2 regions of the Kribbella sp. NPDC004536 genome follow, and region 2 is predicted to be linked to the other one. Evidence: riboswitches for the same ligand, from Rfam matches in the RefSeq annotation. Region 2 holds a riboswitch; the other holds the start of a gene.
The links. A riboswitch is a leader RNA that binds a small molecule or an ion and turns the genes downstream of it on or off. The one in region 2 is predicted to bind glycine.
Positions count from the first base shown of each region.

Region 1: it holds a riboswitch for glycine, as region 2 does, so the genes downstream of both, ACFYRU_RS07900 (L-serine ammonia-lyase) here and gcvP (aminomethyl-transferring glycine dehydrogenase) in region 2, are expected to answer to the same signal.

Region 1 is NZ_JBIALY010000001.1:1,600,021-1,604,209, reverse strand. Features, by position in the region: gene ACFYRU_RS07915 (aminopeptidase P family protein) at 1-558, shown strand, start outside; gene ACFYRU_RS07910 (hypothetical protein) at 737-964, shown strand; gene ACFYRU_RS07905 (DUF3817 domain-containing protein) at 1,056-1,409, shown strand; glycine riboswitch at 1,407-1,513, shown strand; gene ACFYRU_RS07900 (L-serine ammonia-lyase) at 1,594-2,967, shown strand; gene ACFYRU_RS07895 (helix-turn-helix transcriptional regulator) at 3,022-3,852, shown strand; gene ACFYRU_RS07890 (hypothetical protein) at 4,038-4,189, shown strand, end outside.
Region 2 is NZ_JBIALY010000002.1:1,901,048-1,905,236, forward strand. Features, by position in the region: gene gcvP (aminomethyl-transferring glycine dehydrogenase) at 1-2,058, opposite strand, end outside; glycine riboswitch at 2,132-2,221, opposite strand; gene ACFYRU_RS23860 (dihydrodipicolinate synthase family protein) at 2,237-3,097, opposite strand; gene ACFYRU_RS23865 (MerR family transcriptional regulator) at 3,145-3,762, opposite strand; gene ACFYRU_RS23870 (bifunctional nuclease family protein) at 3,955-4,189, opposite strand, start outside.

The sequences.
Region 1 (4,189 bases), on a different contig from region 2:
GGCGTCGAGACCCGGACGCTCTACACCGCCGACGTGACCCGGACCTTCCCGGCCACCGGCGAGTACACCGCGGCGCAGCGGCAGGTGCACGACCTGGTGCACAAGGCGCAGCTCGCGTCGCTCGAGGCCGTCAAGGTCGGTGCGCCGTACCGCGCGTTCCAGTACGAGGCGCTCCGCGTCCTGGCCGAGGGGCTGCGCGATTGGGGCCTGCTGGACGTGTCCATGGACGAACTGCTCGGCCCGGACGGGCAGCAGCACCGCCGGTACATCGTCTGCGGCACCGGCCACTACATCGGCCTCGACGTCCACGACTGCGACGCGTCCCGGCCGGAGGCGTACTTCGCCGGCACCATCGAGGCCGGGATGGCGCTCGCGGTCGAGCCCGGTCTGTACTTCCACCCGAACGACGAGACCGTACCGCCGGAGCTGCGCGGGATCGGCATCCGGATCGAGGACAACGTCGTCGTGCACGACGACCGGCTGGAGATCCTCACCGAGGCGCTGCCGATCACCACCGACGGCCTGGAGCAGTGGACCCGCTCGCACCTCGGGAAGTAATCAAAATTACCGGTCACAAACAGTAACGTTCGCCGGTGGGGCGCGATGTACTGGATGGGGGAGGGCTGATCTCGGCTCGGCGCGTGGCAGTGGGGGGCCGCGGACCACGCGCCCAGCCGAGGCGGCCTCGACCGGGGCCAGGGGGACCCGGCATCCCTGGGTACGGGGAGTAGTCATCATGAACCTACGGGTGCGCGTAATGAACTGCGGCGACCGGCACTGGTACGCCGACATCGACGACGCCGACGATCCGCAACCGGACGATCCGTTCTGGTACGTCGACAACTGCCGGAGCCAGGCGCAGGCGCTGGAGTCCGCCTGCACGGAGCTCCGGCTGATGTCCGGCCGGCTGGTCCGCGGCGACGAGCTGGACCGGGTGCTCGAGATCACCGGCGTCCCGGTCTGACCGATCACCCCAGGGTACGGCGGCCCAAGTGCCGCCGCGCTGAGGCACGGCGCGGCCCCTGGCTTGGGGCCGTTGTTAGGGTCGGTCGTTGATGAGTATCAAACATGCGCAGTGGTTCCGGGCGGTGGCGATCGCCGAGGCGATCTCGTGGACCGGGCTGCTGATCGGGATGTTGTTCAAGTACGTGCTGTCCGACAACGAGCTCGGAGTGCAGATCTTCGGCCCGATCCACGGCGGGATCTTCATCGCGTACGTGGTCACGGTGCTCGCCGTCCGCGGCCCGCTGCGCTGGTCGTGGCCGGTCACGCTGGCGGCGCTGGCAGCCAGCGTTCCGCCACTGTTCACCTGGTTCTTCGAGATCTGGGCGGTCCGGACAGGCCGGATTGACGGCGCCCGGCAGACCGCCGTACCGTCCACAACGTCAGTCAATTCAACAGCCGCATGAACCCGTGCGGGAGAGACCCGGGCCGGAGCTGATCTCCGCGAACCGGGCGCCGTAGGAGCAACTCTCCCCAAGAATCTCTCAGGCACCTTCACCGCGCGGGCGAGGCACCTCTGGAGGGCAGTCCGCCCAACAGAGCGGGGAGGACACCAAACGGTCAACGACGACCGGAAGGAACCTCCACACGATGGCGATCAGTGTCTTCGACCTGTTCAGTATCGGGATCGGCCCGTCGAGCTCCCACACCGTGGGCCCGATGCGCGCCGCCCGTACGTTCGCACTCGGCCTCGCCGCCGACGGCCTGCTGGCCGCGACGACGACCGTCGAGGCGCAGTTGTTCGGATCGCTCGGGGCCACCGGCCACGGGCACGGCAGCAACAAGGCGGTGCTGCTCGGGCTCGAGGGCGCCGACCCGGAGACCGTGGTCACGCACTCGGTCGACGCGCGCGCCGAGACGATCCGCGAGCGCGGCCGGCTCCTGCTGGCCGGTACCCACGAGATCGCGTTCGACGAGAACACCGACCTGGTGATGCACCGGCGCAAGGCGCTGCCGTACCACCCGAACGGGATGGTCTTCGTCGCCCGGGACGCGGACCAGGCCGTACTGCGCGAACGTACGTACTACTCGGTCGGCGGCGGCTTCGTCGTCGACGAGACCGCGGCCGCGGGCGACCGGATCGTGCCGGACACCACGCAACTGAAGTACCCGTTCACCACCGGCGCCGAGCTGCTCGACCGGTGCCGCGAGTCGCAGCTGTCGATCAGCGAGGTGATGCTCGCGAACGAGCTCGCCTGGCGGACCGAGGCGGAGATCCGCGCCGGGCTGCTGCACATCTGGCAGGTGATGCAGGACTGCGTCCGTGAGGGCTGCGAGACCGAGGGCATCCTGCCCGGCGGCCTGAAGGTCCCGCGCCGCGCGCACGCGCTGCACAAGAAGCTCAGCCAGGACCCGTGGTCGGTCGACCCGCTCAAGGTGATGGACTGGGTGAACCTGTTCGCGCTCGCGGTGAACGAGCAGAACGCGTCCGGCGGCCGGATCGTCACCGCGCCGACGAACGGTGCCGCGGGCATCATCCCGGCCGTACTGCACTACTACCGGCGGTTCGTGCCCGGCGCGACCGAGGACGGCGCGGTCCGGTTCCTGCTCGCGGCCGGCGCGATCGGCGTGCTGTACAAGGAGAACGCGTCGATCTCCGGCGCCGAGGTCGGCTGCCAGGGCGAGGTCGGCTCGGCCTGCTCGATGGCCGCCGCCGGTCTCTGCGAGGTGCTCGGTGGTACGCCGCAACAGGTCGAGAACGCCGCGGAGATCGCGATGGAGCACAACCTCGGACTGACCTGCGACCCGGTCGGCGGGCTGGTGCAGATCCCCTGCATCGAGCGGAACGCGATGGCGTCGGTGAAGGCGATCAACGCGGCCCGGATGGCGATGCACGGCGACGGCGTGCACGTGGTCACGCTCGACAAGGTGATCAAGACGATGCGCGAGACCGGCGCCGACATGAAGATCAAGTACAAGGAGACGTCCCGCGGCGGCCTCGCCGTCAACGTCATCGAGTGCTGACCAGGTAACAGCAGTACCAGGCTGTCGCCGGTCGCGCGGGTGATACTGGAGTACATGAGCGAGCTCGGGAAGACGCTGCACGCCTGGCGGGACCGGGTGGCGCCTTCGGAGGTCGGGCTGCCGGTCGGCGGGAAGCGGCGCGCGCCCGGGCTGCGCCGGGAGGAGCTCGCCTTGCTCGCGGGGCTATCGGTCGACTACATCGTGCGGCTCGAGCAGGGGCGGTCGGACTCGCCGTCGGTACAGGTGCTGACCGCGCTGGCCCGGGCGCTCCGGTTGTCCGATGCCGAGCGCAACCATCTGTTCGCGCTGGCCGGTGAGGTGGAGCCGTCACCGGGGCGGATCTCGGCGTACATCCCGCCGGGGGTGCAGCGGATCGTCGACCAATTGGACGGAGCGCCGTTGTGCGTGTGCGACGCGGCCTGGACGATCATCAGCTGGAACCCGTTGTTCGCCGCGCTGGCCGGTGACCCGTCGTCCTGGCACGGGCGGCACCGGAACATCATCTACCTGAACTTCGCCAGACCCGGCAGCCGCTTCGAGCAGACCCCCGAGCAGGCGCACGCCTTCCGGGTCGCGATGGTCACCGACCTGCGTGCGTCGCTCGCCCGTTACCCGGCCGACCCGGACCTGCGCGCGATGATCGACGACCTGCGCAGCGGGTACCCCGAGTTCGCCCGGCTGTGGGACGAACGAGTGGTCGGGTTCCATCAGTCGGAGCGGAAGACGATCCGGCATCCGGTGGTCGGTGCCTTCGACATCGACTGCGACATCCTCGCCGTACCGGGCAGCGATCTGCGGATGGTCGTCTACACCGCCGCGCCGAACTCCGAGGCCGCCGAGAAGCTCCGGTTGTTGTCGGTGGTCGGATTGCAGGCGTTGACCTGAGCAATCAGTTAACGCACCGCATTGCTACGGCTGCGTAAATGGTCATTCATTACTAGACTTTCAAGTCCTGGTGTAGAAATTCTTCCAAGGGCTGTTTGAAACGCCGGGTGAACCGATACCCTGCGGGACTTGTGAATCCGATGTCTGCCAGGGCTTCCCGGCGTCGCCGTCAGGTCGCCACGGGCGTGAGCATCGTGGTCGGCGGCTACCTGGTACTGGTACTGATTGCCCTCCTCGGCGGTCCGCGGATCGGCGCGTCGTTCCTGCCGCTGCCAGGCGCGGGGCCTGAACCGGCCAGCCCGGTCGCCGCTCCCCAGCCCGCTCAGCCGGGCGAGAA
Region 2 (4,189 bases):
CTCCCCCGGCTTCGCGAGCCCGAGCAGGGCGTTCAGGTTCGCGCCGTCGACGTACACCTGGCCGCCGTGGTCGTGGACGACCTGGCAGACCTCGCGGACACTCTCCTCGTACACGCCGTGCGTCGACGGGTACGTGATCATGATCGCCGCCAGCCGCGACGCGTGCTCGGACGCCTTCGCCCGCAGGTCGTCCAGGTTGATCGTGCCGTCCTCGTTGCCCTTGACAACGACAACCTTCATGCCGGCCATCACCGCGGAGGCGGCGTTCGTGCCGTGCGCGGAGGCCGGGATCAGGCAGATGTCGCGGTCCAGGTCGCCCCGGCCGTGGTGGTACCCACGGATCGCGAGCAGACCGGCGAGCTCGCCCTGGGAGCCGGCGTTCGGCTGGATCGAGACCTTCGCGTACCCGGTGACCTCGGCCAGCCAGCGCTCCAGCTGACCGATCAGTTTCACGTACCCGGCCGCGTCCTCGATCGGCGCGAACGGGTGTACGTCGGCGAACTCCGGCCAGGTGACCGGCTCCATCTCGGTGGTCGCGTTCAGCTTCATCGTGCAGGACCCGAGCGGGATCATGCCGCGGTCCAGCGCGTAGTCCATGTCGGACAGCTTGCGCAGGTAGCGCAGCATCGCCGTCTCGGACCGGTGCGTGTTGAAGACCGGGTGCGTCAGGTACTCCGTGGTGCGCGGCACGTTCACGGCCGCCGCCTCGAGCGTGTTGTCGTACCGACCGCCGAAGGACTGGCAGACCCGGGTCAGCGTCGCGACGTCCGTCTTCTCGTCGCAGGAGATGCCGACGTGGTCCGCGTCGACGAGCCGCAGCCAGATCCCGTTCTGCCGCGCGGCGTCCACCACGTCGGCGGCGCGGCCCGGCACGCGGGCCAGGACGGTGTCGAAGAAGTCGTCGTGCACGACCTCGACGCCGCTGGCGCGCAGCGACGCGGCGAGCTTGCCGGCGTAGTCGTGCACCCGCTCCGCGATCGCGCGCAGACCGTCCGGACCGTGGTAGACGGCGTACATCGACGCGACGACCGCGAGCAGGACCTGCGCGGTGCAGATGTTCGAGGTCGCCTTCTCGCGGCGGATGTGCTGCTCACGGGTCTGCAGCGCCAGCCGGTACGCCGGGGCGCCGTCGGCGTCGACGGACACGCCGACGAGGCGACCCGGCAACGACCGCTCGAGACCGGACCGTACGGACATGAAGCCGGCGTGCGGACCGCCGTAGAACAGCGGTACGCCGAAGCGCTGCGAGGAACCGATGACGATGTCCGCCCCGGCCTCACCCGGTGCCTCGAGCACCGTCAGCGCGAGCAGGTCCGACGCGACGGCGACCAGGGCGTCACGCTCGTGGGCCGCCTCGATCAGCGGCTTCAGGTCGCGGACGGCGCCGTTGGAGCCCGGGTACTGCACCAGCAAGCCGAAGAAGTCGCCCTCGGGCAGACCGTCGGTGGTGTCGGCGACCACGACCTCGATGCCGAGCGCCTGCGCGCGGGTCTGCACGACCGCGATCGTCTGCGCGAAGCAGTCGGCGTCGACCAGGAACCGCTCGGACTTGCTCTTCTTGTTCGAGCGGTGGGCCAGCGTCATCGCCTCGGCGGCCGCGGTGCCCTCGTCGAGCAGGGAGGCGTTCGCGGTCGGCAGGCCGGTCAGGTCGGAGACCACGGTCTGGAAGTTCAGCAGCGCCTCGAGCCGGCCCTGGGAGATCTCCGGCTGGTACGGCGTGTAGGCCGTGTACCAAGCCGGGTTCTCGACCAGGCGGCGGACGATGACGGACGGGGTGAAGGTGCCGTAGTACCCCTGGCCGATCATCGTGGTCGCGACGTTGTTGCGGGCGGCGAGCTGGCGCAGCTCGGTCAGTGCGTCCACCTCGGAGGCCGGCTCGGGCAGCCGCAGCGCCTCCGCGGACCGGATCGAGGCCGGGACCGCGGCGTCCACGAGCGCGTCGACGTCGTCGTACCCGAGGGCCTGGACCATCCGGGCGATCTCGTCCGGGCGCGGACCGATGTGCCGGTCGGCGAACGTCGCCGAAACACGCGCCGAAAGCTGAGGGGTGTCGTTCACTAGAGGCTCCGATGCTGACTGTCGCTGCCGGTGGCCTCCCCCTCTGTCACGCACGAACACGCTCCAGAGTCGCCTGTGGCACTCGGTCCATGGGCCTGAGAGGTTCCGGGGAGGAATTGCCCCTTCGGCGCCCGACGAAACGGGACTCTCCCGAGTGCTGTGTACGGCTGAAACGAGGCTACCAGGAATTTCCGAACAGTTCGGGCAGCAGGCTCCGGGCGGCCGGCCGCGCCGCCGCGACCTGCTCGTCGGTGGCCGCCTGCATCGGCCAGCGGACCCGGGTACCGACGTCCGCCCAGCCGCCGACCGCGGCGAGGAACTTGTCCAGCGCGGGGTTCGACAGGCCGGCCTTCTGCAGTGGTACGACGTGCGCCGCGAAGAACTCGACCACCCGGCGCTCCACGTCCAGGTCGTGCGCGGTGGCAACCGCACCGTTCGGGGACAGCGCCGCCACGTTCGAGTAGCTGCCGTGCGCGCCGAGTAACGACATACTCGCGAGGAAGTGACCGGGTACGAAGATCGCGAGCCCGGACCGCAAGGCCTCGTCGAACCACGCTCTGTCACCACCGGCCGTCTTCAACCCGATCAGGTTCGGCACCGCCGCCGCCAACTCCCCCAACTGCCGTGGCGTCACGGAAGTCTTCGCATGCGGCGGGTTGTACAACACCAGCGGCACCTCCCCCGCCACCGTACCCACCCGCCGCAAGAAGGCGAGCATCTCGGCAGGGTTCAAAGGCAACCAGTCCGGGGCTATCACTTGAATCGCTCCGGGCGCGAGCTTCGCCGCACGCTCAACCCGGGACAACTGCACCTGTGCCGACGGATGACTCGCCCCGATCTGGAACGGCTTCCCGACGGCGGCGAGGATGTGGTTGACCCGGTCGTACTCGGATTCGGTAAGGGTCTGGAACTCCCCCGCCGTCCCGTGTGCGTACAACCCAGCAACGGAAGTCTCACCCAGAGCCTGAGCTTGAGCCTCCAACCGCGTGAAGTCGATCGAGTCGTCGGCGTTCAGCGGTAACAACAAAGTCGCCCACACACCGCGGAGCGAGTCTGCAGTGAGTGGGCGCACAGTGAAGAACTAGGTCAGCCGGTCATCCGGGCGCGACGGCGGGCGGCGAGTTCGTCGCCGGCGTGCCCGTCGGAGCCTTCGTCGTCGTGGCCGTCGGCCCGCTCGGTCGGCAGCTCGGACAGCGATCCCTCGACCTCCCGCCAGACCCCGCCGAGCGCGATCCCGAACACGCCCTGGCCGCCGGCCAGCAGGTCGATGACCTCGTCCGGCGAGGTGCACATGTACACCGAGGCGCCGTCGCTCATCAGCGTGATCTGGGTCAGGTCGTCGAAACCGCGCTTGCTCAGGTGCGCGATCGCGGTCCGGATCTGCTGCAGCGAGATCCCGGCGTCCAGCAGCCGCTTGATCACCTTCAGCAGCAGTACGTCGCGGAAGCCGTAGAGCCGTTGCGTACCCGAGCCGGTCGCCGGGCGCACCGACGGCGAGACCAGGCCGGTACGGGCCCAGTAGTCGAGCTGCCGGTAGGTGATCCCGGCGGCCGCGCAGGCCGTCGGACCCCGGAACCCGACGTCCTCCGGCATCGGCCGCAGGTCGTCGTCGAACAGCAGACCCTGGACGCCGGCGGTCTCCGCCGCCTCGGCGTGCGCGTCGGAAGCCGACTGCGTCAGATCCGTGTCCCCGGTGCGTGTCACGCCTGAGCCTCCCTGGATACCGACTGGTACGAGTCATCTCCGTGGAGTGACAGCACCCCACGACTTCTTCACGGTAAGCCGCCGCCCGAGGCGGGTCAACGACAACCGCGTCGAGCCGGGAGCGTGTCGCGACCGCCGTACGAATCGTTACCTAGTCGCTCTTGTACGGATTCCCCGTCTCCAGGGGTCGCGTCAGCTCTTGTCGAAGTCCTCCGGCGTCACCTGGTCCAGGAACTCCCGGAACCGCTCGACCTCCTCTTCCTCCTGCACCTCGTCGGTGCCGGTGGCCTCACTGTCCGGAATCGGTACGCCGGCCTCGGCGAGGATCTCCTCCGCGCAGAACACCGGGGTGCCGGTCCGGAGGGCGATCGCGATCGAGTCCGACGGCCGGGCCGAGATCTCGGTCTGGTCGTCGAACACCAGGATC